2 regions of the Klebsiella grimontii genome follow, and region 2 is predicted to be linked to the other one. Evidence: predicted binding sites of a transcription regulator. Region 2 holds the regulator's gene; the other holds the start of a gene.
What was found. Region 2 encodes PurR, which represses purine synthesis genes. Its sites were predicted from a motif close to CANGCAAACGTTTGCNTG; they were not measured.
Positions count from the first base shown of each region.

Region 1: ACE3MN_RS20750 (nucleoside-specific channel-forming protein Tsx) is a predicted target of PurR. The motif match lies at 13,546-13,563, and genes of this name have one in related genera.

Region 1 covers NZ_CP169721.1:4,405,353-4,420,127, forward strand. The annotation lists gene ACE3MN_RS20670 (MFS transporter) at 1-344, shown strand, start outside; gene ACE3MN_RS20675 (YajQ family cyclic di-GMP-binding protein) at 459-950, opposite strand; gene panE (2-dehydropantoate 2-reductase) at 1,093-2,004, shown strand; gene yajL (protein deglycase YajL) at 1,967-2,557, shown strand; gene thiI (tRNA uracil 4-sulfurtransferase ThiI) at 2,616-4,064, opposite strand; gene xseB (exodeoxyribonuclease VII small subunit) at 4,263-4,505, shown strand; gene ispA ((2E,6E)-farnesyl diphosphate synthase) at 4,506-5,405, shown strand; gene dxs (1-deoxy-D-xylulose-5-phosphate synthase) at 5,424-7,286, shown strand; gene ACE3MN_RS20710 (aldo/keto reductase) at 7,347-8,321, shown strand; gene pgpA (phosphatidylglycerophosphatase A) at 8,610-9,077, opposite strand; gene thiL (thiamine-phosphate kinase) at 9,103-10,080, opposite strand; gene nusB (transcription antitermination factor NusB) at 10,156-10,575, opposite strand; gene ribE (6,7-dimethyl-8-ribityllumazine synthase) at 10,595-11,065, opposite strand; gene ribD (bifunctional diaminohydroxyphosphoribosylaminopyrimidine deaminase/5-amino-6-(5-phosphoribosylamino)uracil reductase RibD) at 11,159-12,262, opposite strand; gene nrdR (transcriptional regulator NrdR) at 12,267-12,716, opposite strand; gene ACE3MN_RS20745 (DUF3251 domain-containing protein) at 12,864-13,406, shown strand; gene ACE3MN_RS20750 (nucleoside-specific channel-forming protein Tsx) at 13,702-14,586, shown strand; gene ACE3MN_RS20755 (helix-turn-helix transcriptional regulator) at 14,632-14,775, opposite strand, start outside.
Region 2 covers NZ_CP169721.1:2,421,731-2,436,505, reverse strand. The annotation lists gene rnt (ribonuclease T) at 1-544, shown strand, start outside; gene grxD (monothiol glutaredoxin 4) at 597-944, opposite strand; gene ACE3MN_RS11550 (C40 family peptidase) at 1,284-2,138, shown strand; gene sodB (superoxide dismutase [Fe]) at 2,260-2,841, shown strand; gene ACE3MN_RS11540 (MFS transporter) at 2,898-4,064, opposite strand; gene ACE3MN_RS11535 (YnhF family membrane protein) at 4,230-4,319, opposite strand; gene purR (HTH-type transcriptional repressor PurR) at 4,616-5,641, shown strand; gene punR (DNA-binding transcriptional activator PunR) at 5,660-6,571, opposite strand; gene punC (purine nucleoside transporter PunC) at 6,683-7,867, shown strand; gene cfa (cyclopropane fatty acyl phospholipid synthase) at 8,166-9,317, shown strand; gene ACE3MN_RS11510 (riboflavin synthase subunit alpha) at 9,349-9,990, opposite strand; gene mdtK (MdtK family multidrug efflux MATE transporter) at 10,221-11,594, shown strand; tRNA gene ACE3MN_RS11500 (tRNA-Val) at 11,792-11,868, shown strand; tRNA gene ACE3MN_RS11495 (tRNA-Val) at 11,873-11,949, shown strand; tRNA gene ACE3MN_RS11490 (tRNA-Val) at 11,954-12,030, shown strand; gene ACE3MN_RS11485 (general stress protein) at 12,472-12,657, shown strand; gene ACE3MN_RS11480 (ferritin-like domain-containing protein) at 12,748-13,245, shown strand; gene ACE3MN_RS11475 (ferritin-like domain-containing protein) at 13,278-13,784, shown strand; gene ACE3MN_RS11470 (manganese catalase family protein) at 13,804-14,676, shown strand; gene ACE3MN_RS11465 (cytochrome ubiquinol oxidase subunit I) at 14,748-14,775, shown strand, end outside.

The DNA of each region.
Region 1 (14,775 bases), 2.0 Mb from region 2:
GAATTTATTCCACCAGCCAGTTCCTCGGCGTGGCCATCGGCGGAGCGCTCGGCGGCTGGGTGGACGGCTTTTTTGACTCGCAAACCGTCTTCCTGCTCGGCGCCCTGCTGGCGATGCTGTGGCTACTGGTGGCCAGCACCATGAGCGAACCGCCGTACGTCAGCAGCCTGCGGGTCGAGATCCCGGAGGATATCGCGGCGGATAAAATGCTAGAGGAACGTTTACAGGCTAAAGAGGGCGTAAAAGAAGCTCTGGTGATCGCCGAAGAGCGTTCGGTGTATATCAAAATCGACAGCAAGATCACCAACCGCTTCGAGATTGAGCAGGCGATCAAAGGAATCTAAACGCGAAATAACCTGCTTTACGCAGGCCAAAAAACGTTTTAAGCGATGAGTTTGTCTTCTGCCGGGCGGCGGTTAACGCCTTACCCGGCAGACAAAAACAGCGATAGCGCTATTTTAATCGCGGAAGTTTTTGAACTGGAACGGCTGACCTAAATCACCGCCGCGCACCAGCGCCATAACCGCCTGCAGGTCGTCGCGAGACTTACCGGTAACGCGAATCTCTTCGCCCTGAATCTGCGCCTGTACCTTCAGCTTGCTGTCCTTAATAAGCTTGACGATTTTTTTCTGCGTCGCGCTCTCAATGCCCTGCTTCAGCTTCGCATCGACGAACCAGGTCTTACCACTGTGCACGAACTCATCCGGCACCTCGATAGAACTGCCTTCGATTCCGCGTTTCAGCAGCTTCGCGCGCAGAATATCCAGCAACTGGTTAATCTGGAAATCAGACTCGCTGAGGACCTTGATGGTCTCGTTTTTTTCGTTCAGCTCAAAGCTCGCTTCGACGTTACGAAAATCAAAACGCGATTCAACTTCACGGGTCGCGTTCTCTACGGCGTTTCGAACTTCCTGAAGATCGACTTCAGAGACAATATCGAAAGATGGCATCTTTTCCTCTCCTTCCGTTTCTTTTGCGTTGCATAATACCCGCAACGCGACATAACTCAACTTGTTATCCCGAAAGGATAACTGATAACGCTATACTTTAGCCATGAGCACCTGATGCAGCACTCACAGGTGAGGAGGAATAATGAAAGTAACCGTACTCGGATGCGGTGCGCTGGGACAGTTATGGCTAACTGCGCTGTACAAACAGGGACATGAAGTCCAGGGCTGGTTACGCGTCCCCCAGCCGTTCTGTAGCGTCAATGTCATTGATACCGACGGCAGCGTGTTTAATGAATCATTTACCGCTAACGATCCTGACTTTCTTGCCAGCAGCGACCTGCTGCTGGTCACCCTAAAAGCCTGGCAAGTCTCGAACGCGGTGAAAAACCTGAGCGCCATCCTGCCCTCGTCAGTACCTGTTCTGCTCATGCACAACGGCATGGGTACCATTGACGAGCTGAAGACCCTCAAACAGCCGCTGCTGCTGGCTTCGACAACGCAGGCGGCCCGCCGCGACGGCAACGTTATCGTCCACGTCGCCAACGGCACCAGTCATATTGGCCCGGCGAAGGATTACCCTCAGGATTATAGCTATCTTGCCGATGTGCTGCAGGGCGTGCTGCCCGACGTCGCCTGGCATAACAATATCTACCCCGCGATCTGGAGCAAGCTGGCGGTCAACTGTGTGATTAACCCGCTGACGGCGCTGAAAAACTGTCAGAACGGCGACTTGCGCGAATACCCGCAGGAGGTTGCCGCTATTTGTTATGAAGTTGCGGCGGTGATGGATCGCGAGGGGATGCATACCTCGCCGGAAAACCTGTTATTCTATGTGCATCAGGTTATTGAAAGTACGGCAGAAAATACCTCCTCAATGCTGCAGGACATTCTCGCCCAGCGCCATACGGAAATCGACTATATCACCGGTTTTCTGTTAAAACGCGCCCGAGCCCACGGTATCGCCGTACCCGAGAATACCCGCCTGTTTGAACTGGTAAAGCGTAAGGAGAATGAATATGAGCGCGTCGGCACTGATTTGCCTCGCCCCTGGTAGCGAAGAGACCGAAGCGGTCACCACCATTGATTTACTCGTTCGCGGCGGCATAAAGGTCACCACCGCCAGCGTCGCCGGCGATGGCAGCCTGACCATCGTCTGCTCGCGCGGCGTTAAGCTGCTGGCCGATGCGCCGCTGGTGGAGGTGGCCGACGGCGATTTCGATATCCTTGTTCTGCCCGGCGGCATTAAAGGCGCGGAGTACTTTCGCGACAGCCCGCTGCTGGTTGAAACGGTACGCCAGTTTCATCTTTCCGGGCGCATCGTTGCGGCGATTTGCGCCGCGGCGGCGACCGTGCTGGTACCGCACAACCTTTTCCCCATCGGCAATATGACCGGATTTCCGGCGCTGAAAGAGCAGATCCCCGCCGAGCAGTGGCAGGATAAGCGCGTCGTCTGGGATGCTCGCGTCAAGCTGCTCACCAGTCAGGGGCCGGGAACCTCTATTGATTTCGCCTTGAAGATGATCGATCTGCTGGTTGGACGCGAAAAAGCGCACGAAGTCGCTTCCCAACTGGTGATGGCGGCAGGAATTTATAACTACTACGAATAAACGCAAAACGGCAACCCAAGGTTGCCGTTTTTAATGATTGCGCCTTGCTCCTGAGGAACTAGGGGCGATAAACCTTCACGTTTTCAAAGCCCTGCTCGCGCAGATACAGCGCCTGCAGGCGGCTCATCACCCCGCGTTCACACCACAGCAGCCAGGTTTTATTCTGGTCGAGATCGCCAAATTTGGTGCTCAGCTTATAGAAAGGTAGCGAAACCACGTCCACGCCCTCCACCTTCAGCGGCTTATCGTCCTGCTCGTCGATAGAGCGGATATCGAGGATAACGTCGTTAGGGCCAAAACCGCTGACGGTTTCCACTTCCACCACGTCCTGCTCGGTCTGCTGAGCGATATCGCGGATATCAATATTGCTCGCTTCCGCTACCACTTTCTCAAGGATGCTAAAATCGAAGTGCTCTTCTTCCGCCTCGATCTTCGCCTTCACCGCTTTCACGGTCGGGCTCTTCGAGATAACGCCGCAGTATTCCGGCATGGTGCGGGCAAAATCTTCGGTGCCGATTTCACGCGCGAGGTCAATAATGTGCTCTTTATCGTGCGAAATCAGCGGACGCAGAATCAGGGTATCAGAGACGTTGTCAATCAGGCGCAGGTTGGTCAGCGTCTGGCTGGACACCTGGCCTAACGCTTCGCCGGTGACCAGCGCCTGAACGCCGTAGCGCTCGGCGACTTTTGACGCCGCGCGCACCATCATGCGCTTGAGCACCACGCCCATCTGGCCGTCGTCGACTTTCTCAAGAATCTCGCCCACCACCGGCTCGAAGTTGATCGCCACGAAGCGCACGCGGTGCGAGCTGCCGAAGCGGTTCCACAGATAGTGCGCAACCTGACGCACGCCGATTTCATGGGCCGCGCCGCCAAGGTTAAAGAAGCAGTAATGCACGCGGCAGCCGCGGCGCATCAGCATATAGCTGGAGACGCCGGAGTCGAACCCGCCGGAAATCAGCGACAGCACGTCTTCCTGGGTACCGATCGGGAAACCACCGATACCTTCGTAGCGCCCTTTCACCAGCAGCAGACGATCGTTTTCAATCTCGAGGTTAACCGTCACATCGGGGTCGGTCAGCTTTACGCGCGCCGTTTCAATATGCTGGTTCAAGCCGCCGCCGACGTAGCGCTCCACTTCAATTGAGGTAAACTCATGCTTACCGCGACGCTTAACGCGCACGCAGAAGGTTTTACCTTCCAGCGCTTCACGCCACAGCGGCAGCGTCTGCTCGAAAATATCGTGCAGGGAGGTATAAGGAACGTCTTCGACTTCCAGAATATGGTGGATACCCGGGATACGGGTCAGGGCGTCACGAATGGCCGGGCGCTGATTTTCATCCTTCGCCCGGACCTCGATATGATCCCAGTGACGAACGACGGCAAGCGTCTCATCATAGTTTTTGAGAACGTTACGAATGTTCCCGGTTAAAATTTTAATGAAGCGCAATCGCACAGATTGGCTTTTGATGGTGATTTCCGGGAACAATTTAATGATAAACTTCATGGCGACACTATTCGTTGGCAAGCCCGACGGGGCTTTAAGCATAAAAAGTTGTACAGGCGCAACCGGCGTCTGCATCCAGGGCGCGGAGTATACCACTATTGGGCGCTTTTCACCTGGCATTGCGCGTTATTTGATTAACCGCGCGACTTCGTTACCATATTGATAGCCATCGAGACATTAAAAGAGTCTATATTCACTATGCCAAAGAAAAATGAGGCCCCGGCCAGCTTCGAAACCGCCCTGGGCGAGCTGGAGCAAATTGTTAATCGTCTGGAAAGCGGCGCGCTGCCGTTAGAAGAAGCGCTCGGCGAATTTGAGCGTGGGATCCAGCTGGCGCGCCAGGGGCAGGCAAAGCTGCAGCAGGCCGAGCAGCGCGTACAAATTCTGCTGGCGGATAGCGAAGACGCGCCGCTTACGCCTTTCACGCCGGACGCTGAATAAATGGACTTCCCGCAACAGCTACAGGCGTGCGTTGAGCAGGCTAACGCAGCGCTGCGCCGTTTTATCGCCCCGCAGCCTTTTCAGAACACTCCGCTGGTTGAAGCCATGCAGTATGGCGCATTATTAGGCGGCAAACGCCTGCGCCCGTTCCTGGTTTACGCCACCGGCGACATGTTTGGCGTCAGCCGCGCTACGCTGGACGCCCCTGCCGCCGCCGTTGAATGCATTCATGCTTATTCGCTGATGCACGACGACCTCCCGGCGATGGACGATGACGATTTACGCCGCGGCCAGCCGACCTGCCATATAAAATTCGGCGAAGCGAACGCAATTCTTGCCGGAGACGCTCTACAAACGCTGGCGTTTTCTATACTAAGCGATGCGCCCATGGCTGAAGTGCCGGATCGCGATCGCCTGGCGATGATTTCCGAACTGGCGCAAGCCAGCGGCATCGCTGGCATGTGCGGCGGTCAGGCGCTGGATCTGGAAGCGGAAGGCCATCAGGTTGACCTGGCGTCGCTGGAGCGTATTCATCGCCATAAAACCGGCGCGTTGATTCGCGCCGCGGTACGGATGGGCGCGCTGAGCGCAGGTGACGCCGGGCGCAGGGCGCTACCCGCTCTCGATCGATACGCTGAGAATATCGGTCTCGCCTTCCAGGTCCAGGATGACATTCTCGACGTGGTAGGGGATACTGCCACCCTTGGCAAACGTCAGGGAGCCGACCAGCATCTGGGCAAAAGTACCTACCCCGCCCTTCTGGGACTTGAGCAAGCCCGGAAAAAGGCCCATGACCTGATTACCGACGCCCGCCGGTCGTTAACTGAGCTGGCCGCGCAATCTCTGGATACCACGGCACTGGAAGCGCTCGCGAATTACATAATTCAGCGTGATAAATAAACAATAAATGAGTCTCTGATGAGTTTTGATATTGCCAAATACCCGACCCTGGCGCTGGTGGATTCCACCCAGGAGTTGCGTTTGTTGCCGAAAGATAGCCTGCCGAAACTGTGCGACGAACTGCGGCGTTACCTGCTGGACAGCGTCAGCCGTTCCAGCGGGCACTTTGCCTCCGGCCTCGGCACGGTAGAACTGACCGTGGCGCTGCACTACGTCTATAACACGCCTTTCGATCGCCTAATCTGGGACGTCGGCCACCAGGCTTACCCACATAAAATTCTGACCGGACGCCGCGATCGGATCGGCACTATCCGCCAGAAAGGCGGTCTGCACCCCTTCCCGTGGCGCGGAGAAAGCGAGTATGACGTCCTGAGCGTCGGCCACTCGTCTACCTCCATCTCCGCCGGCATCGGGATAGCCATCGCCGCTGCCAAAGAAGATAAGCAGCGCCGCGCGGTCTGCGTGATCGGCGACGGGGCGATAACCGCGGGAATGGCGTTTGAAGCGATGAACCACGCTGGCGATATCAAACCCGATCTGCTGGTAGTGCTCAACGACAACGAAATGTCGATCTCCGAGAACGTCGGCGCGCTAAACAATCACCTGGCACAGCTGCTTTCCGGAAAACTCTACTCCACGCTGCGCGAAGGCGGCAAAAAGGTCTTCTCCGGCGTGCCGCCGATTAAAGAGCTGCTCAAACGCACCGAGGAACATATCAAAGGGATGGTGGTTCCGGGGACGCTGTTTGAAGAGCTGGGCTTTAACTACATTGGGCCGGTGGACGGCCACGACGTTATCGGTCTGGTTAATACGCTGAAGAACATGCGCGACCTCAAAGGGCCGCAGTTCCTGCATATTATGACTAAAAAAGGCCGCGGCTATGAGCCCGCCGAAAAAGACCCGATCACCTTCCACGCGGTGCCGAAATTCGATCATACCAGCGGCGTGCTGCCGAAAAGCAGCGGTGGCCTGCCCTCTTACTCGAAAATCTTCGGCGACTGGCTGTGCGAAACCGCAGCGAAAGATGACAAGCTGATGGCCGTTACGCCAGCGATGCGCGAAGGCTCGGGGATGGTCGAGTTCTCAAAAAAATATCCCGACCAGTATTTCGACGTGGCCATTGCCGAGCAGCACGCGGTAACCTTTGCCGCCGGGCTGGCGATTGGCGGCTATAAGCCGGTGGTGGCGATTTACTCCACCTTCCTGCAGCGCGCCTATGACCAGGTGATTCACGATGTCGCCATCCAGAAGCTGCCGGTGCTGTTCGCTATCGACCGCGCGGGTATCGTCGGCGCCGATGGGCAAACTCACCAGGGCGCGTTTGATATCTCCTTCCTGCGCTGCATCCCGGATATGGTTATCATGACCCCGAGCGACGAGAACGAATGCCGCCAGATGCTGTATACCGGTTATCACTATAACGACGGCCCGTGCGCGGTGCGCTATCCGCGCGGCTCCGGTACCGGCGCGCCGTTTGAACCGCTGGCTTCGCTGCCTATCGGTAAAGGCGTGGTGAAGCGCGAAGGTGAAAAAATCGCGATTCTGAATTTCGGTACGCTGCTGCCGCAGGCCGCAAAAGTCGCGGAAAAGCTTAACGCCACCCTGGTGGATATGCGCTTTGCCAAACCGCTGGATGAGGCGCTGGTACTACAGCTGGCCGCAGAACACGAGGTGCTGGTCACCCTGGAAGAGAACGCCATCATGGGCGGTGCCGGCAGCGGCGTAAACGAGCTGCTGATGTCGCGCCGCCGCGCGGTTCCGGTACTGAATCTCGGCCTGCCTGATTTCTTCATCCCGCAGGGAACCCAGGAAGAAGCGCATACCGACCTCGGCCTGGACGCCGCCGGCATCGAAGCCAAAATCCACGCCTGGCTGGCATAATTGCCGCCACCGCTCCTGCTATGCTTAAAGGATACCCTTTATTCGTAGCAGGAGCGCACTATGCACTACATCCCTCTTGGCGATACCGATCTCCGCGTTTCCCGTCTCTGTCTGGGCTGCATGACCTTTGGCGAACCGGACCGCGGTAACCATGCCTGGACCTTACCGGAAGAGAGCAGCCGCCCGCTGATAAAATACGCTCTCGAAGGCGGCATTAACTTCTTCGACACCTCGAATAACTACTCTGACGGCAGCAGCGAAGAGATCCTCGGGCGCGCGCTGCGCGAGTACGCCCGCCGCGATTCCGTGATCGTCGCCACCAAGGTTTACCATCAGGTGGGCGATCTGCCGCAGGGGCTGTCGCGCGCGCAGATCCTGCGTTCCATCGACGACAGCCTGCGTCGCCTCGGCATGGAGTATGTCGATCTGCTGCAGATCCATCGTTGGGATTACGCCACGCCCATTGAAGAAACCCTCGAAGCCTTAAACGACGTCGTCAAGGCGGGTAAAGCCCGCTATATCGGCGCATCGTCGATGCACGCCCGCCAGTTTGCCCAGGCGTTAGCGCTGCAGACGCAGAATAACTGGGCCCGCTTCGTCACCATGCAGGATCATTACAATCTGATTTATCGCGAAGAAGAAAATGAGATGCTGCCGCTGTGCAGCCGGGAAGGCGTCGCGGTGATGCCGTGGAGCCCGCTGGCGCGTGGCCGCCTGACTCGCCCGTGGGGGGAAACTACCGCCCGTCTGGTATCAGATGAAGTCGGTAAATCGCTCTACAACGCCATGGATGAGAATGATGAACAGATTGCGACAAACCTGGCCGAAGTCGCGGAAGAGCTTGATGCCAACCGCGCCCAGGTGGCGCTGGCCTGGCTATTGAGCAAACCCGGCGTGGCCGCGCCAATTATCGGCGCCTCACGGCAGGAGCAGCTGGATGAGCTGCTGCATGCGGTCGATTTAACGCTGACGCCGGAGCAGATTGAAAAGCTGGAGACGCCGTATAAACCGCACCCGATCGTCGGGTTCAAGTAACGCGCGGTTCCCTACCAGATTCCCGGCTCGCGCTGCGCTTAGCCGGGCTACAGGTACACCAACCTCTGCGGACGACGGGTTCACCCACGCCTGCGGGCCGGTAGCCCGGAAAGGTGCGCCAGCGCCGTCTCCGGGAATGGTGCCACTCTGCTCCCGGGGGCGACGCAAAGCGTCTGCCCGGGCTACTGACTCACCCATGCCTGCGGGCCGGTAGCCCGGACAGGTGCGCAGCGCCGTCTCCGGGAAACGCCTGCCTGCTCGATTTCCCAGGGGCGGGCCGGATTTTATTTAGAAAAGTCCAATCGGCCAGTGGTGGCCAATCACATACAGCACCCCAGCGGAAATCACCCCGGCGACAATATCGTCGACCATGATCCCCATCCCGCCGTGAATATTGCGGTCGAACCAGCGGATAGGCCACGGCTTCCACATATCAAAGAGACGGAAAATCACAAAGCCGGCGGCGACCCACTGCCAGTCCATCGTCGGTAAAGCCATCAGGGTAATCCACATCCCCACGAACTCATCCCAGACGATGCTGCCGTGATCGTGGGTGCCCATATCTTTCGCCGTACGGTGGCAAATATAGACGCCAATGCAGATGCTCATCATCACCGCCAGCGAATAGAGCTGCCAGGGGAGTAAGGTGAGCAGATACCAGAAGGGGATCGACGCCAGCGATCCCATGGTGCCGGGAACCACCGGGCTAAGACCGCTGCCGAATCCCGTTGCCAGCAGATGCCAGGGGTTGCTCATCTTCAGGCGGCTTTTCGCCACATCTCTACTCCGCGCCAAAATGATCGTATCCCTTAAAATCGAACGTAACGGGCTTACCTTCGCGCATGAACTGCAGACCTTCCGATTGCGGAAGTATCTGTCCAATACAGGTAAAGCGCGCGCCGAGATTGGCAAGGGCCACGTCCAGCGCCCCGCGATTGAGTTCAGGCACGGTAAAGCACAGCTCATAATCCTCACCGCCGGAGAGCGCCCAGCGCAGCGCCTGTTCCGTCTCAACCTGGCGCAGCATCGCATCCGAGAACGGCATCGCATCGAGATCGACGCGCGCGCCGCAGCCGCTGGCGTTAAGAATATGCCCGAGGTCGGAAATCAGGCCGTCAGAGAGATCGATGGCGGAGTTCGCCAAATCGCGCAGCGCCTGCCCCTGTAGAACCCGCGGCAGCGGACGCAGATGGCGCGCCAGGAAATAATCCGCGTCGGCGTTATCTTGAACGTGCAGCCGATCCTGCAAAATCGCCAGACCCGCGGCGCTGTCTCCGGGCGTGCCGGTGACGTAAATCCAGTCTCCCGGCTTCGCCCCGGAACGCTTCAGACCGCGTCCCGTCGGCACAAAGCCATGGATACCCAGCGTCATCGACAGCGGTCCGCGCGTGGTATCGCCGCCAATGAGTTGCATATCATAATAGTTGAGCTGCACGAACAGGCTGTCGCTAAAGGCTTCAAGCCAGGCTTCGTCTGCTTCCGGCAGGGTCAGGGCCAGGGTTAACCACGCCGGTTCAGCGCCCATTGCCGCCAGGTCGCTCAGGTTGACCGCCAGCGCTTTATAGGCGAGGTCTGCAGGGTCGATATCGGGTAAAAAATGGTTTCCCGCCACCAGGGTGTCGGTGCTGATTGCCAGCGTTTTTTTCTCGGGGATGTTCAGGAGCGCGCAGTCGTCGCCAATGCCGGTTTCAACATCAAGACGAGCGCTTTTTACGCGATCAAAATAACGGGCAATCAGGGAAAATTCGCCGCATGCCATACGTTATGCCTCAGAAAAAGAAAAGAATAAGGCCGGTTTGCAAGAGTGAGACTCTACAAAAACCGGCCCTGGAGTTTACTTTTTGTTAGGACGAATTACCGGGGCAGCTTTGTCCAGCACGCCGTTGACAAACTTATGGCTATCTTCAGCGCCAAAGGTTTTCGCCAGTTCGATGGCTTCGTTAATCGCAACTTTGTACGGGACATCGCTACGCTTTGACAGCTCAAACAGTGCGATACGCAGCACCGCTTTTTCCACCTGACCCAGCTCGTCCAGCAGACGAGAAAGATACGGCTTCATCAGGCCGTCGAGATACGCGCTGTTAGTCGCCACTCCGGACAGCAGTTCACGGAAATACAGAACGTCTACATCTTTCACATCCTGTTCCGCCAGGAACTGGTATTCGACATCAGCGATGTCGTTTTTGGACAACTGCCAGGAGTAAAGCGCCTGGACAGCACACTCACGGGCGCGGCGACGAGCAGCAGGTTTCACGGAATTCCCCTTACAAAAATCAGGCCTTGATGGCTTTCAATACGTTAATCATTTCCAGCGCGGTCAGCGCTGCTTCAGCGCCTTTGTTACCGGCTTTGGTGCCAGCGCGTTCGATGGCTTGTTCAATACTTTCTGTGGTCAGAACACCGAAAGCTACCGGGATTCCGCTGTCCTGAGCGACGTGCGCCAGGCCATTGCTTGCACCGCCAGCCACATATTCAAAGTGCGCAGTGCCGCCACGGATAACGGTACCCAGCGCGATCACCGCGTCATACTTACCGGTTTTCGCCAGTGCGTCAGCCGCCAGCGGCAGCTCATACGCGCCTGGAACCCAAACAACGGTAATGTTTTCATCTTTGACCTGGCCAATACGCTTCAGGGCGTCAATCGCGCCATCCAGCAGGCTGTCGTTGATAAAGTTGTTGAAACGCGCAATGGTGATGGCGACGCGAGCGTCCGGGGTAGCAACGTTAGCTTCAATAATGTTCATACTCTTCCTTCGGGTTCAGTTCATTTGGCCCCGCAAGGGGGGCGGATTCTATCATAATAATCGGCGCACTGCTTTCCCTTTTGTCCGGGGAAATCAAGCGTTCACTAAATGCAGGCAAATATCCGGGCCTACATGACGTATCTCATTGAATTTGAAATGGGGGGCTTGCTCAAGTTTCTCAAGCTCCGGCAGTACACATAATCCGCGCGCATCGCTGCCTAACAGTTTAGGCGCAATATAGACGATAAGCTCGTCCACCAGCCCGGCCTCCAGCAGCGCGCCGGCAAGGGTGGAGCCTGCTTCCACCCAAATCGAATTAATTTGCTGTTTGCCCAGCAGCATCATCAGTACCACCAGATCGAGGCGACCATTATGCTCCGGCACCAGCAGCGTGCGTACGTTCTCCGGCCACTGGCGTTCATCTTCACGGGTACGGGCAAATAGCGTTTCACCCGCCTGCTCCACGATACGATGCTGCGGCGTGACGCGATTCTGACTATCGATAACGATGCGTAAAGGCTGACGCAGGTTTTCCTGCGGGTACAGCGCCTGGGTGTCGGCGTTGAGCTCGTCCCAGCGTACGGTTAGCGCCGGGTCATCCGCTAGCACCGTCGCGCTGCTGGTCAGGATGGCGTGGCTTTGCGCGCGCAGGCGCTGCACATCGCGCCGCGCCTGCGGCGAGGTGATCCACTGGCTCTCCCCGCTGGCCATCGCCGTACGCCCATCCAGCGATGCGCCCATTTTTAACTGGATCCAGGGAAAGCCGGTGCGCATCCGCTTAAGAAAGCCTCTATTCAGCGCTTCGGCTTCGTTCATCATCAGCCCATGGCTGACGTCGACCCCTTCCTGCTGCAAACGGTACAAACCGCGCCCCGCGACCTGCGGGTTCGGGTCCTGCATCGCCGCGACCACGCGGCTCACCCCCGCGGCAATCAGCGCTTCGCAGCACGGCGGCGTGCGACCGTGATGGCTACAGGGTTCCAGCGTGACGTACGCCGTCGCGCCTTGCGCTTTTTCGCCCGCCATGCGCAGCGCGTGCACTTCCGCATGCGGTTCACCGGCGCGATAGTGAAAACCTTCGCCGACGATCTCGCCATCTTTAACGATCACGCAGCCGACATTCGGATTGGGGTGAGTGGTGAAGCGTCCGCGCGCCGCCAGCTTCAGCGCTCGCGCCATGTACAATTCGTCCTGCATGGGCTCAGTCCTGTAAGCGGGCGATCTCTTCGCCAAACTCTTTGATATCTTCGAAGCTGCGGTAAACGGAAGCAAAGCGGATGTAGGCGACTTTATCGAGCTTTTTCAGCTGCTCCATCACCAGGTTGCCGATCATTTTGCTCGGCACTTCGCGCTCGCCGGTCCCACGCAGATGGGTTTTTATGTGGTTAAGCGCCATCTCGACGTCGTCCGAGCTAACCGGACGCTTCTCCAGCGCTTTCAGCATTCCGCTGCGCAGTTTGTCCTCATTAAAAGGCTCGCGCACGTCGTTGCTTTTTACGACCCGCGGCATCACCAGTTCCGCCACTTCAAACGTCGTAAAACGTTCATTACAAACCAGACACTGACGACGACGACGCACGGAAGAGCCCTCGCCCACCAGACGAGAGTCGATAACTTTGGTATCTACGGCGAAACAGAAAGGGCAATGCATAGCGCGTCCTGACATGTAGTTAAACTAACGGGTAGTTTACCGCGAAGTGACCCGACAACAAAGAAAGAGCTTTTGAGACAAAGGATCTATAGTGCGATTATCCGAACGATCTACCATTAAGCATCCTCTGTTAACGGAATCCCAACTATGACAAGACGTTATTTAAAACTGGCCATTGTGGGTAGCATTTTCACCCTCAGCGCCTGCGCGCAGCAAAGCGAAATCCGCCAGATGAACCAGAGCGTGAGCACGCTGAGCAAAGAGATGACCCAGCTCAATCAGCAGACGGTCAAAATCACCCAGCAAAACGTGCTGAATGCAAAATCGAGCAGCGGGGTTTACCTGCTGCCGGCGGCGAAAACGCCGGCCCGCCTGAAAAGCCAGATCGGTACCCTGCGCATGTCTCTGCTCAATATCACTGCGGATGGCGACGGTACCCGCCTGACGCTGCGCATCCAGGGTGAATCAAACGATCCGCTGCCGGCCTTTAGCGCGACGGTGGCCTCGGGACAGATCAGCGGCACCACCGAGAGCTATCAGGAAGTTAACGTCCAAAATCAGCTAATTAGCGCCCCGGCAAGCGTTCTGGCGCCGAGCGACGTCGATATTCCGCTGCGCCTGAATGGCGTAACGCCCGAGCAGGTTGGCTTTGTCCGCATCCACGATATCCAGCCCGCAAACCTGCCGTAACTCCCCTCAGCCGGGTGTCGCGGACATCCGGCTTCCCCCCTCGTGCCAATCCACTTACAGATTTTCCATTCAGTTCACTAAAAATTGACAGGATTTATGAATTTCGGTGGCATTCCGTCAAGAAATGCATAAAATCGTGAACGCAATCGATTACGTTAATGTTCGTTATGTGAAACAACACATATTTTTGTGAGCAATGATTCCTATAATAGACGCCACAGAAATACGAAATATTTAGAAACGCTTCGGCGCTTCTTTTAACGCCTTCAGGCTTAATTTAAACAGTGGCATCATTATGAAAAAAACATTACTGGCAGCCGGCGCAGCTCTGGCGCTGTCCGCATCTTTCTCTGCCAGCGCGGCAGAAAACGACAAACCGCAATATCTGTCTGATTGGTGGCACCAGAGTGTGAACGTGGTGGGTAGCTACCACACTCGTTTTGGGCCGCAGATCCGTAACGATACTTATCTGGAATATGAAGCGTTCGCCAAGAAAGACTGGTTTGATTTCTATGGCTATATGGATGCGCCGGTCTTCTTCGGCGGTAACACCAACGCGAAAGGTATCTGGAACCACGGTTCGCCGCTGTTTATGGAAATTGAGCCGCGCTTCTCTATCGACAAACTGACCGGTACCGACCTCAGCTTCGGCCCGTTCAAAGAGTGGTATTTCGCCAACAACTACATCTACGACATGGGCCGCAACAAGTCCGGTCGTCAGAGCACCTGGTATATGGGTCTGGGTACCGATATCGATACCGGGCTGCCAATGAGCCTGTCGCTGAACGTCTATGCGAAATACCAGTGGCAAAACTATGGCGCGTCTAACGAGAACGAGTGGGACGGCTACCGCTTCAAAGTAAAATACTTTGTGCCGCTGACCGACCTGTGGGGCGGTTCACTGAGCTATATCGGCTTCACCAACTTTGACTGGGGCTCCGATCTGGGCGATGACAACTCTTATGATTTGAACGGTAAGCATTCACGCACCAGCAACTCCATTGCTTCCAGCCATATCCTGGCGCTGAACTACGATCACTGGCACTACTCCGTCGTGGCGCGTTATTTCCACAACGGCGGCCAGTGGGCTGACGATGCGAAGCTGAACTTCGGCGACGGCGACTTTAACGTTCGCGCGACCGGCTGGGGTGGTTACTTCGTGGTCGGTTACAACTTCTAATCGGCATCGATTTTCCCCGGCGAACAGCCGGGGAAAGTAAAAAAGCTAACGCTCCTCGCATCTCACCTTACGTAAAAAATCACTCAATGAGCGATCGGCTCGTTCGCTAAAATGACGCCCGGTGGCGGATATTTCCAGGCAGCGGTCGAGGCGAAAACAGCGATAATCTTCCCGCAGCTCGCACCAGGT
Region 2 (14,775 bases):
CGCCCTGCTGGAGATCGCCGCTATTACGTTGAAAATGGATGAAGAAGGCTGGCTGATGCCGGACGAAACGCTGCATTTTCATGTTGAACCTTTTGAGGGCGCCAACCTGCAGCCCGAAGCCCTGGCTTTTAACGGTATTAACCCCCACGACCCCGAACGCGGCGCGGTGAGCGAATACGATGCGCTGCACGCGATTTTCAAAATGGTCCGTAAAGGGATGAAAGAGAGCGACTGCAGCCGCGCGATCATGGTTGCGCATAACGCCACGTTCGATCACAGCTTTACCATGGCGGCGGCAGAGCGCGCAGGGCTGAAACGTAATCCGTTCCACCCGTTCGTCACCTTTGATACCGCGGCCCTGAGCGGCCTGGCGCTGGGGCAAACGGTGCTGTCGAAAGCCTGTATTGCCGCAGGGATGGCGTTTGATGGTACCCAGGCGCACTCCGCGCTATACGATACCGAACAAACCGCCCAGCTGTTCTGCGAAATCGTCAACCGCTGGAAGCGTCTCGGCGGCTGGCCATTACCGATGGCCGAAGAATAAACGATAAAAAAAAGCGACTTCATCGGAAGTCGCTTTTTTAATAGCAGCAGAATTACTCCGCTTTCGGCTCGTCAGTTTTATACTTAGCGGCCGTTTCTTTGATCAGCTGCTGCAGTTCGCCGCGCTGATACATTTCAATCACGATGTCGCAGCCGCCGACCAGTTCGCCGTCTACCCACAGCTGCGGGAAGGTTGGCCAGTTAGCGTATTTTGGCAGCTCTGCGCGGATGTCCGGGTTTTGCAGGATATCGACGTAGGCAAAACGTTCGCCACAGGCGGAGAGCGCCTGAACGGCCTGCGCGGAGAAACCGCAGCTTGGCAGTTTCGGTGATCCTTTCATGTACAGCAGGATCGGGTTTTCAGCGATTTGATGTTGGATTTTTTCTAAAGTCGTGCTCATTGTCGTGCTTCCTCAAACTTCTCTACGGCAGTAATTTGTCATTGTAGCGCCCTGAACGCAGGACCGATAATAACATTTTTTTCACTTGCCACATTTTATCTTCTGTCGGCCAAAGTTGCCTCAAAAATATCATTTTATTGCTATACGCGGCAACGCGTTGCGCGTTTTTCATGCGTCAGGGGTGCTGACGGAAGCATTTTTTTGCAAATGTTAACCAAACGAGACTTTAGATACAAAAGAGTAGTAACTCTCCACGATTTTATGCTTTAGAATCGATGCGGTTTGTCATTCATCGTCAGGCATCTGTATATGTCTGTAATTTAATCAGGGGAGTGCTCAGTGGCGCGTCTTAACAAAATCGCGATTTCGCTCTGTGCATTACTTTTCACATCTATTTCACTTACGCCGCTGGCGCATGCTTCCGGGCATACGCACGCTTCGGCCGCGCCTAAAGCGCATCCGGCCAAGGGCACGATCGCGGAGCGTAAGAAAAAAGCAGTCAATTCCAAAAGTAAAACCACCGCCAAAACCCCCAGCAAGAAAACGTCGACCGCCAGCCGCAGCAAATCAACCGCGTCACGCCAGACCGCCAGCGTCACCAAAAAATGCGTCCTGCGCAAAGGCTATAAAAAACTGTGCGCCAGCTCGACAAGGTCAATAGCGGAAAGCAAGATGGCAACGGCGAGCGTGCAGAAAAAATGCGTGGTGCGTAAAGGCTATAAAACCCGCTGCAAACCCATCGCCGATGAGCCGCAGTTGACTATCGCCGATGCGCATAAGGCGCGGGTACAAAAAGCGCAAAGCACCGCGATGTCAAAGCTGATGGATCAGATTGGTAAGCCCTATCGCTGGGGCGGTACTTCCCCGCGCACCGGGTTTGATTGTAGCGGCCTGGTCTATTACGCCTATAAAGATCTGGTTAAAATCCATATTCCACGCACCGCCAATGAGATGTATCACCTGCGCGACGCCCGTCCGGTGGATCGCGGTGAGCTGCAGAGCGGGGATCTCGTCTTTTTCCGCACCCGCGGGCGCGGGACTGCCGATCACGTCGGCGTTTACGTTGGCAACGGCAAATTTATCCAGTCTCCGCGCACCGGCCGCGATATTCAGATCACCTCATTAAGCGACGATTACTGGGTACGCCACTACGTCGGCGCGCGTCGCGTTATGACGCCGAAAACCATTCGCTAAATATGCCTTGCCGCTTGGGCGGCAGGGTAACTCTCTCTTTTGCCACATCTTTTAATTTGCTACTATTACCCTGCGTAATACATGGTTATTGCGCGTACAAACTATAAAAAGGAGAGTAGCAATGTCGTTCGAATTACCTGCATTACCATATGCAAAAGACGCCCTGGCGCCGCACATTTCCGCAGAAACCCTGGAATACCACTACGGTAAACACCACCAGGCCTACGTCACCAACCTGAATAACCTGATCAAAGGCACCGCGTTTGAAGGGAAAACCCTGGAAGAGATCGTGCGTTCTTCCGATGGCGGCGTCTTCAACAACGCCGCGCAGGTCTGGAATCACACCTTCTACTGGAACTGTCTCGCGCCAAACGCCGGCGGCGAGCCGCAAGGCGAACTGGCGGCCGCTATCGCTAAATCCTTCGGCAGCTTCGCTGATTTTAAAGCCAAATTCACCGACGCGGCGGCAAAAAACTTCGGCGCAGGCTGGACCTGGCTGGTGAAAAACGCCGACGGTAGCCTGGCCATTGTCTCCACCAGCAACGCGGGTACGCCGCTGACCAGCGACGCGACTCCGCTGCTGACCGTGGATGTCTGGGAACACGCTTATTACATCGACTACCGTAACGCCCGTCCAAACTATCTGGAACACTTCTGGGCGCTGGTAAACTGGAAGTTTGTTGCCGCTAACCTGGCAGCATAAAAGCAAACCGCAGATGCCTTTTGGCTTCTGCGGTTATTCTCTCACAGCACGCGATCTTAACGGTTGGCGAACGCCTCTTCCGGCTGCGCCCGCCCGCTGAACAGCACCAACAGCAGCGCAACGCCCGCGATAATCGCCCCCATCACCGGGACAAACGCATAGCCGAGGCCGCCGCTAATGACTGCGCCTCCCGCCGCCGCTCCCAGCGCGTTTCCAAGGTTGAAAGCCCCGATATTGACCGACGACGACAGCCCCGGCGCTTCGTGGGCCACGCGCATCACCCGCATCTGCAAAGGCGGCACCACCGCAAAGGTCGCCGCGCCCCAGACCACCATGCTGATTGCCGCGCCCACCTGCGATTGCGCCAGCAGCGGGATCGCCAGCATGATAACCATCAGCAGCAGCAGAAAGCCCTTCAGCGTCCCGGAAACGGAGCGGTCAGCAAATTTACCGCCAAGGTAGTTGCCCAGCGAAAAGCCCACGCCGATCAGCACCAGCATCGCGGTGACAAACAGCGGAGAGGCGTTGGTAATGGTATGCAGAACCGGGGAAATATAGGTATAGAGCGTAAACATCGCCCCTGCCCCCAGCACGGTAGTCAGCAGCGCCGACAGCACCTGCGGGCGCATCAGCACCGAAAGCTCCTGCTTCACATTTGGGCGCTCGCCGGCGCTGCCCTTCGGTAAGGAAAACCACAGGCCGATTATCGCCACCACGCCCAGCCCCGCCGTTGCAAGGAACGACATTCGCCAGCCGATGGTTTCACCCAGCCAGGTTGCTGCGGGTACGCCGCCGATGTTGGCGATCGTCAGCCCCATAAACATCGTCGCCACCGCGCTGGCCTGCTTATGTTTTGGCACCACGCTTGCCGCCACCACCGAGCCCAGGCCAAAGAAAGCGCCATGGTTAAGGCTGGTAATGATCCGCGACAGCAGCAGCGTGGTGTAATCCGGCGCAATGGAAGAGAGCACGTTGCCGAGGGTAAAAATCGCCATCAGAAAGATCAGCGCGTTTCTGCGCGCGCGGTGGGAGAGCAGCAGCGTCATCAGCGGCGCGCCAACCATTACGCCGATGGCATAGGTGCTAATCAGCATTCCCGCCGCCGGAATCGAAACGTCAACGCCTTTAGCGATAACCGGTAATAGCCCCATCGGGGAGAACTCGGTCGTGCCGATGCCAAAGGCACCGATCGCCAGCGCGAGCAGGGGAAAGTTGATTTTCATGCAGGGACTCCATCAGGCCGCCTTCCGCGACGGCATCTCATCAGAAGTCAAAAGCATGACATCAATCACAGAAAAACAAAAGTGAACGAAATGGCAAAAGATTTTTGCGAAAATGATAATAATAGGTGGAGTAAAAGGGAGAGCGGCCCCTCCCTTATCGCAGAACTAGTGCAGTACTGCGGTCAAACCTGCGGCAACAATCAAACCCAAAACAATAATCGTTGTTGTCAGCGAAAACTTTAAATTTGTATCCATCAATTTTTCCCCCTGATTATCCCCACATGAAAAGTGAGCTTGCTCATTTTTACACAGAATAGCGTAAAAATCTTCCGAGATTTAGAGTGATGCACATTTTTACTCTTCCCCTTTGCCCCAAGATCGGACAAAATCCCACGCTAATTTGAAAGCGTATCGGCCATTGACCCCTTCCTGTCGTTCTGTGTCGTTTTCCCGACGTGATGCCATGCTCAATTTTGGCGTCAGGGTGTGTACAGGCAAACGTTTACGTACCGATAAACAGACGATCAGGTCAAGGTCTGGAGTGAGAAGTAATGGCAACTATTAAAGATGTAGCGAAGCGCGCAAACGTTTCCACTACAACAGTGTCACATGTGATTAACAAAACCCGTTTTGTTGCGGAAGAGACGCGCAATGCGGTATGGGCGGCAATAAAAGAGCTGCATTACTCCCCCAGCGCCGTTGCCCGCAGCCTGAAGGTCAATCACACCAAGTCGATTGGTCTGCTGGCGACCAGCAGCGAAGCGGCCTATTTCGCTGAGATTATCGAAGCCGTTGAGAAAAGCTGTTTCCAGAAGGGCTACACCCTGATCCTCGGCAACGCGTGGAACGACCCGGAGAAACAGCGCGCCTATTTGTCAATGATGGCGCAGAAACGCGTCGACGGCCTGCTGGTGATGTGTTCCGAGTATCCGGAATCGGTGTTAAGCATGCTGGAAGAGTATCGCCATATCCCGATGGTGGTGATGGACTGGGGCGAGGCAAAAGCCGACTTTACCGATTCGGTCGTCGATAACGCCTTCGAGGGCGGCTATATCGCCGGACGCTACCTGGTTGAACGCGGCCATCGCGACATCGGCGTGATCCCCGGCCCGCTGGAGCGTAACACCGGCGCAGGCCGGCTGGCGGGTTTTATGAAAGCGATGGAAGAGGCGCAGATTAACGTCCCGGAAAACTGGATTGTACAGGGTGATTTCGAGCCGGAATCCGGCTACCGCGCCATGCAGCAAATTCTCGCCCAGCACCCTCGCCCAACGGCCATCTTCTGCGGCGGGGATATTATGGCGATGGGCGCCATCTGCGCCGCGGATGAAATGGGCCTGCGCGTGCCGCAGGATATTTCGCTGATCGGTTATGATAACGTGCGCAACGCCCGCTACTTTAGCCCGGCACTGACCACCATTCATCAGCCTAAGGACTCTCTTGGCGAAGCGGCCTTTAATATGCTGCTGGACCGTATCGTCAATAAGCGTGAAGTCTCGCAGTCGATTGAAGTCCATCCGCGCCTGGTCGAGCGCCGTTCCGTGGCCGATGGTCCGTTTGTCGATTATCGCCGTTAGCCCTGCTTGCGGCGTCGGTTATTCCGGCGCCCGCAGCCACTCCCGGTTTAGCGTTTCGCTATCGCCAAGATAATCCAGTAACCAGAGCAGCGCCGGCGAAGCGTCGCTTTGCTGCCACGTCAGGCAGCATGCGGCATCCGGGAAGGGGTTCTCCAGCTCCAGCGCCGTCCATTCGCCGCTATCCAGCCACGGACGCGCTAAATGCCCGGGCACCATACCGACGCACAGTCCGGCGGAGAGGCAGGTTTCAGAAGCATCCCAGTCCGGCACGACTACCCTCTTCTGGTTATCGAGCAGCCACGTGGTCCGCTTCGGCAGCGAGCGTGACGTATCCTCTCTGACCAGCGACGGCCAGTTGCGCAACACGTCATCGCTCAAAGGCCCCGCCATTTTTGCCAGCGGATGGTGGCTCGCAACGACGCAGTCCCAGCTCAGCATCCCCATATCGCGGAAGGCGTAGCGTCCCCCTACCGGAATGGAGCGCGTCGCGCCGATGGCTAATTCCACGCGACCGTCGGCGAGCGCATCCCAGACGCCGTTGAACACCTCCTGAAAGACGATCAGCTCGACGTCATCAAAATGGCGATAAAAATCAACGATCATCTGCCGCATACGCGTGGGTTTAACGATGTTATCAACCGCGATGGAGAGCTGCCCGCGCCAGCCGTTGGCGATCTGCTGGCACTGCTGGCGGGTGATCTGCATTTTTTTGATAACAGATCGCCCTTCCTGTAAAAACCAGACGCCGGCCGGCGTTAATTCCACATCCCGGTGGCGGCGTTCGAACAGCGGCACCGCCAGCCACTCCTCCAGCTGACGTACGGTATAGCTGACGGCCGAGGGTACGCGGTGCAGTTCCTGGGCGGCGGCGCTAAAGCTGCCGTTGCGGGCGACAGCATCGACAACTTCAAGCGAGTATTCAGACCACATTTTCTGCCTGCAAAATTTTTGAACTCATCTGACAAATATTAGCGTTTCACAAGCCTTAATGCACTCCCTACACTCTGCGCCATCGTACCTGCACAATAAAAAGAGAATGTTATGCAACAACCTGGGAAAGGATTTTTAGTCTGGCTGGCTGGCCTCAGCGTACTGGGCTTTCTGGCCACCGATATGTATCTTCCGGCTTTCGCCGCCATGCAACAGGATCTGAATACTTCCGCCGCCTCAGTCAGCGCCAGCCTGAGCCTGTTCCTGGCGGGCTTTGCGCTTGGGCAGCTCTTCTGGGGCCCCATTTCCGATCGCTATGGCCGTAAGCCGGTGCTGCTGAGCGGTCTGGCTATCTTTGCTGTCGGCTGCCTGGGGATGCTGTGGGTGCGCGATGCCGGCCTGATGCTGGCGCTGCGCTTTATCCAGGCTCTGGGGGTTTGCGCCGCCGCGGTGACCTGGCAGGCAATGGTAACCGATTATTACCCTGCGCAAAGAACCAACCGTATTTTCGCCGCCATTATGCCGCTGGTTGGTTTGTCGCCGGCGCTGGCGCCGCTGCTTGGCAGCTGGCTGCTGGTCCACTTCGAATGGCAGGCCATTTTTGCCGTTCTGTTCGCCATTACCCTGCTGCTGATGCTGCCGGCCCTGCGCCTGAAGCCAGCGAATAAACCGATCGTCAGCGTCCAGCAGAAGCTCACCTTCCTCGCCCTGCTGCGCTCGCGGGAATATAGCGGTAACGTGCTGATCTACGCCGCCTGTTCCGCCAGCTTTTTCGCCTGGCTCACGGGCTCGCCGTTTATCCTCCATGACATGGGCTACGGTCCGACCGTTATTGGCCTGAGCTATGTTCCGCAGACTATCGCGTTTCTGGTGGGCGGTTATGGTTGCCGCACGGCGCTACAAAAATGGCAGGGGCAGCAAATTCTTCCCTGGCTGCTGGCGATTTTCGCCGTCAGCGTCGCCGCCACCTGGCTGGTTGGCCTGCAGGAGAACGCGACGCTTGTTGGGTTGATGATTCCGTTCTGCGCCATGGCGGTGGTGAACGGCGGTATTTATCCTATCGTCGTCGCGCAGGCCCTGAAGCCATTCCCGCAGGCGACCGGCCGTGCCGCGGCGCTGCAAAACACTCTGCAGCTTGGCCTCTGCTTCCTGACCAGCCTGCTGGTCTCCACGCTGATTGCCACGCCGCTGCAAACGACCACCAGCGTGATGCTGGTTTCCATCGTGCTGGCCGGCATAGGCTACCGCATGCAGTATAAAGCCGCGCATCCGGCAACAGAATCGTCACATGCGTAAGCTATTCTACTGATAGTTATAGAATCCAGTAATTAGCTTGCTAAGATATTTTTGTTGAAAGCGTGTTTTTAGCGGCCTATACTGGATCCGGCATCACATAAATAGAAAGATTAATTGATTTAACGGGAGCAGGATGCATCCCGTTTCACCATGGAAGGCCTTTCGGCAAGGGTTACCTCCCTTCCTCTGTTCTACGTCGGATAGCAGCCTCACGGATTAACCGTGAGATTTCTCACAAAGCCAAAAAAGCGTCTACGCTGTTTTAAGGTTCTGATCACTTGGGCGTGATGGAGAAGCTATGAGTTCATCGTGTATAGAAGAAGTAGTCAGTGTACCAAATGATGATTGGTACCGAATTGCAGCTGAATTATTAGGCCGTGCGGGCATCGAAATTAATGGTCCTGCGCCCTCCGATCTACGGATTAAAAACCCGCTCTTTTTTAAGCGCGTTTTGCAGGAGGGGTCGCTGGGGCTCGGCGAAAGCTATATGGACGGCTGGTGGGATTGTGAACGGCTGGATATTTTTTTCCATAAAGTTTTACGCGCCGGACTGGAAAATCAGCTTCCCCATCATTTCAAAGATACCTTGCGTATCGCCAGCGCACGCTTATTCAATCTGCAAAGTAAAAAACGGTCCTGGATTGTCGGCAAAGAGCATTATGATTTAGGCAACGATCTGTTCAGCCGCATGCTCGACCCTTATATGCAGTATTCCTGCGCGTACTGGAAAGACGCGGAAACTCTCGATGACGCGCAGCAGGCTAAACTGGATCTGATCTGCCGTAAACTTGAGCTTGAGCCCGGTATGCGGGTGCTGGATATCGGCTGCGGCTGGGGCGGGCTGGCTTACTACATGGCCAAAAACTACCAGGTCAGCGTGGTGGGCGTTACCATCTCTGCAGAGCAGCAGAAAATGGCGCAGGAGCGCTGCGCGGACCTCGACGTCACCATCCTCCTCCAGGACTATCGCGACCTGCACGAAAGCTTTGATCGTATTGTTTCAGTCGGCATGTTCGAACACGTCGGGCCTAAAAATTACGCCACCTATTTTGATGTGGTCGATCGTAATCTGAAGCCCGACGGTCGTTTCCTGCTCCACACCATCGGCTCGAAAAAAACCGACCATAGCGTTGATCCCTGGATCAACAAATATATCTTCCCTAACGGCTGTCTGCCGTCGGTACGCCATATTGCCGAAGCCAGCGAATCGCATTTTGTTATGGAAGACTGGCATAATTTCGGCGCCGACTACGACACGACGCTTATGGCCTGGTATGAACGCTTCCTTAATAGCTGGCCGGATATTGCCGACAACTATTCAGAACGCTTTAAACGCATGTTCAGCTATTACCTGAATGCCTGTGCCGGCGCTTTCCGCGCGCGCGATATCCAACTGTGGCAGGTGGTTTTTTCTCGCGGGGCCGAACACGGCCTGCGCGTGGCCCGCTAAAAATATCCCCCGCTTCGGCGGGGGGATTTTATTATTCGTCCGTCGTTTTCAGCGCCGCTTCTGCTTCTTTCGCCGCCAGCACGCGCTCAACGGTATCGATGACCGCCTGCGTCTGCGGATCGATTTCAATATTCACCCGATCGCCCAGCTTTTTCACCCCAAGCGTGGTGCGCTGCAGCGTTTCCGGAATTAAATGCACGCAGAACCGAGTTGGCGTCACTTCACCGACGGTGAGGCTAATCCCATCTACGCCGATATATCCTTTATAGAGGATATATTTCATCAACGTCGGGTCCTGAACCTTAAACCAAATCTGGCGATTATTTTCCGAGGTCAGAATTTTCACCACCTCCGCGGTGGTCATAATATGACCTGACATCAGGTGGCCGCCAATTTCATCGCTGAATTTGGCCGCGCGCTCAACGTTGACGCTGTCGCCCTCGCGGATCGCGCCCAGATTGGTTATCCGCAAGGTCTCCTTCATCAGATCAAAACTCACTCGCGGGCCATTGATATCCGTGACCGTCAAGCAGCAGCCGTTGTGCGCTACCGAAGCGCCCGTTTCGAGCCCCGCGAGCATATGCTCAGGCAGCTCCACAACGTGGGTGCGAAAGTTGGGTTTTTCATCAATAGCCACCACTTTGGCGGTCCCCTGCACAATACCGGTAAACATATTTTGCTCCTGTATAAATTCGTGACGGTATCAGTACCGTTTTAGGCTATGACGAACAATAACAGCTGGCAAAACAGGTTGCCAGCGCACAACGTGCAGAGGAATTTTTTCACTGGCTAAATGGCTAATCCTCGCTACAATAGTCTGGCAAATCCCTCTGCTTTTTCTTCTTGCTGCCCTCGATGGCGGCTTTTTTAGTCCCCCAATAACAACAATATATAGGTGTTCACGTGCAGAAGTATTTTATTGAAGCGCGTCAGTTATTAGCACTGGCTATACCCGTTATTCTTGCCCAGGTCGCCCAAACCGCCATGGGCTTTGTCGATACCGTGATGGCGGGCGGCTATAGCGCCACCGACATGGCGGCCGTTGCCATCGGCACCTCCATCTGGCTACCGGCGATCCTCTTTGGCCACGGCCTGCTGCTGGCCCTGACGCCCGTTATTGCCCAGCTGAATGGTTCTGGTCGCCGCGAGCGTATCGCCCATCAGGTGCGCCAGGGATTCTGGCTGGCCGGCTTCGTCTCCATCCTGGTAATGGTCGTGCTGTGGAACGCCGGTTACATTATCAGCTCAATGCATAACATCGACCCGGCGATGGCTGACAAAGCGGTCGGCTACCTGCGCGCGCTGCTGTGGGGGGCGCCCGGCTATCTGTTCTTTCAGGTTGCCCGTAACCAGTGTGAAGGGCTGGCGAAAACCAAGCCGGGAATGGTCATGGGATTTATCGGCCTGCTGGTCAACATTCCGGTGAACTACATTTTTATCTACGGTCACTTCGGTATGCCGGAACTCGGCGGGATTGGCTGCGGCGTGGCGACGGCATCGGTTTACTGGGTGATGTTTTTCAGCATGCTGTTCTGGGTGCGCCGCGCGCGTTCAATGCGCGATATTCATCTCCAGGAGCGCTTCAGCAAACCGGATTTCGCCGTCATCCAGCGTCTGGTACAGCTGGGCCTGCCGATTGCGCTGGCGCTGTTTTTCGAAGTCACGCTGTTTGCCGTCGTCGCGCTGCTGGTCTCGCCGTTGGGGATCGTTGACGTGGCCGGGCATCAGATTGCCCTTAACTTCAGCTCGCTGATGTTCGTGTTGCCGCTCTCGCTGGCGGCCGCGGTGACCATTCGCGTCGGCTTCCGTCTCGGGCAGGGGTCAACGCTGGAGGCGCAGACCTCGGCCAGAACCGGCGTCGGCGTTGGGGTATGCATGGCCGTTTTCACAGCGGTGTTCACCATTCTGATGCGTAAGCAAATCGCCCTGCTGTATAACGACAATCCCGAGGTCGTGGCCCTGGCGTCCCAGCTAATGCTGCTCGCGGCCATCTACCAGATTTCCGACTCCGTTCAGGTGATCGGCAGCGGGATCCTGCGCGGCTATAAAGACACGCGTTCCATCTTCTTTATTACCTTTACCGCCTACTGGGTATTGGGTCTGCCGAGCGGCTACCTGCTGGCCCTGACCGATCTGGTCGTGCCGCGCATGGGCCCCGCCGGTTTCTGGTGCGGGTTTATTATTGGTCTCACCTCCGCCGCCGTGATGATGATGCTGCGTATGCGTTTCCTGCAGCGTCAGCCTTCCAGCATCATTTTACAGCGCGCGGCGCGCTAGCCCGCGGCGAAACCAACGGCGCTGATTCAGCGCCGTTATCGCTTGTTGATGAAGAAATATTCTTTTGCATCAGTAAAATATCAGCAATATGGATAAAACTTCTGCGATCGCGAGAAAACTGGAAGAAAAGTGACGTTTGCCTCTTGCCACAACCCCTCCCTCCCGCTAATATGCGTCCCCGTTGCCGCTGCAACATTGCGTTCATAGCTCAGTTGGTTAGAGCACCACCTTGACATGGTGGGGGTCGTTGGTTCGAGTCCAATTGAACGCACCATAATGCGTTTATAGCTCAGTTGGTTAGAGCACCACCTTGACATGGTGGGGGTCGTTGGTTCGAGTCCAATTAAACGCACCATAATGCGTCCGTAGCTCAGTTGGTTAGAGCACCACCTTGACATGGTGGGGGTCGGTGGTTCGAGTCCACTCGGACGCACCATTTCACAGCCTCGTGATCTGGTGCCTGTTTTATCTCCCGCATTGAAATATCCGAAAATCACCCTTTCTCTGTAAATTCATTATTTTCTGATTTTCTCAACTCGTCTGCTAATAACGTTCAGTATCCGCTAAGTTATTCTTCGCAGTTATGTAAAGTGACGTAAAGCCCTGCGCCGGGCCTGCCCTGCATTTATTAACGCAGCGGCCACGGATATATTCCCTCGCGGATAAAAATCTTTCGTTAGATCATAACCCGTTATGCTGATATTCATTAAAAACAAGCGAAACGGTAACCGCTGCATAATTCAGAATATTTCAAAAAAATATCACCAGTAACCGGTTTGACTGTTCGGAAATAACAGCTAAATTTAATTCCTGAACGACAACGGATACGTATCTAAATCGTATCTTCCTGACATAAACTCAACAGAGGTATGAAAATATGGCAGAACATCGTGGTGGTTCCGGTAATTTCGCTGAAGACCGTGATAAAGCATCTGAAGCTGGACGTAAAGGCGGTCAGCACAGCGGTGGGAACTTTAAAAACGATCCGCAACGTGCATCTGAAGCCGGTAAAAAAGGCGGACAAAATAGTCATGGTGGCGGACGTAAATCTGATAATTCCTGATTATTAATCGCCTCGTTCTCTTGTAAATAAAAGAGTATCCTGCGGGTCTGCGGACTCGCAGTTATTCTCCTGTGTAAAAGGTATTTCCATATGAATATGAAGAGCATAGAAGACGTATTTATTCATCTTTTATCGGATACTTACAGCGCTGAAAAACAATTAACCCGCGGACTGGCTAAATTGGCCAGAGCAGCGTCAAGCGAACAGCTCAGCGCCGCGTTCAAGGCCCACCTTGAAGAGACCCAGGGGCAGATTGAGCGTATCGATCAAATTGTCGAGCAAGAACCTGCCATCAAAATTAAACGTATGAAATGCGTGGCGATGGAGGGACTTATTGAAGAAGCTAACGAAGTGATTGAGAGCACAGAGAAAAATGAAGTGCGGGATGCTGCGTTAATTGCCGCTGCGCAAAAGGTTGAACATTATGAAATTGCCAGCTACGGCACTCTCGCCACCTTAGCACAACAGCTGGGTTATAAAAAAGCGGTTAAGCTTTTAGCGGAAACGTTAGAAGAAGAAAAATCAACCGATCTTAAATTAACTGACCTGGCGGTCGGCAATATTAATAAAGACGCACAAAATAAATAGCCAGATAATAATCCGATATTAAGGAGTTGATTATGAATCACCTTGAACATTATCACGACTGGCTACGCGATGCGCATGCAATGGAAAAGCAAGCAGAATCCATGCTGGAATCCATGGCGGGCCGCATCGATAACTACCCGGACCTGCGCAGCAGAATTGAACAGCACGTAACTGAAACCAAACGCCAAATTACCGTGCTGGAGGAGATTCTCGACCGTAATAATATATCGCGTTCGGTACTGAAGGATTCAATGAGCAAAATGGCCGCCTTCGGACAATCCATTGGCGGCATGTTCCCTTCCGATGAAATTGTTAAAGGGTCAATTAGCGGTTATGTCTTTGAGCAGTTTGAAATCGCTTGTTATACCTCCCTGCTTGCCGCTGCGAATAAAGCTGGCGACGTCGCATCGATCCCGGCCATCGAATCAATTCTGGCAGAGGAGCGGGCAATGGCCGACTGGCTGCTGAAGCATATTCCGCAAACGACGGAGGAGTTCCTTCTGCGATCTGAAGCCGAAGGCGTCGAAGCTAAAAAATAAGCAATAAGGATAAGAGCCGATGTTCCGACACGTTAAGCAACTTCAGTATACCGTAAGGGTCGCGGAGCCAAATCCGGGACTGGCGAACCTCCTTCTGGAACAATTCGGCGGCCCTCAGGGTGAGCTGGCCGCCGCATGCCGCTATTTTACTCAGGGTCTGAGCGATGATGATCCGGGTCGTAAAGATATGCTGATGGACATTGCTACCGAGGAGTTGAGCCACCTTGAAATTATCGGCTCGCTGGTTGGCATGCTCAATAAAGGGGCGAAGGGTGCCCTTGCGGAGGGAACCGAAAACGAAGCCGACCTGTACCGTTCGCTCACCGCCAACGGTAACGACAGCCATATTACCTCTTTGTTATATGGTGGAGGTACGCCGCTGACCAACTCCGCCGGAGTACCCTGGACCGCCGCCTACATTGACACCATTGGTGAGCCCACCGCGGATTTACGCTCCAACGTGGCGGCGGAGGCGCGAGCCAAAATCATCTATGAGCGCCTGATCAACGTCACTGATGACCCCGGAGTAAAGGATGCGCTGGCCTTTTTGATGACCCGGGAAGCCGCCCACCAGCTCTCTTTTGAAAAAGCGCTTCAGTCCATCAGAAACAACTATCCGCCCGGTAAATTACCGCCACTCCCCGAATACGCCAGCACCTACTACAATATGTCGGAGGGCGATGACATACGCGGTAGCTGGAATAGCGATCGGCACTTCGACTATGTCGCGGATCCGCAGCCTGCAGTAGACGGCGGAGACGGGAGCGTCAGCGTCAGGTTAACAGCCGAGCAGAAGGCTCTGGTTAAAGCCATGGCGGAACGGACCGAATCCGACCCCGAGGGCGATCCTCTTACCGGCGCTGAGCTCGGCGAAGGTAAGAAAAAGCCTTAATCATCAGCACCTGTTGTTAATCACTCCCCCCTGCTCGGTTCGGGGGGTTGTTATGTGATGGGGTCCGGATCATGTTTGAACTCGACGCGTTTAATCTGG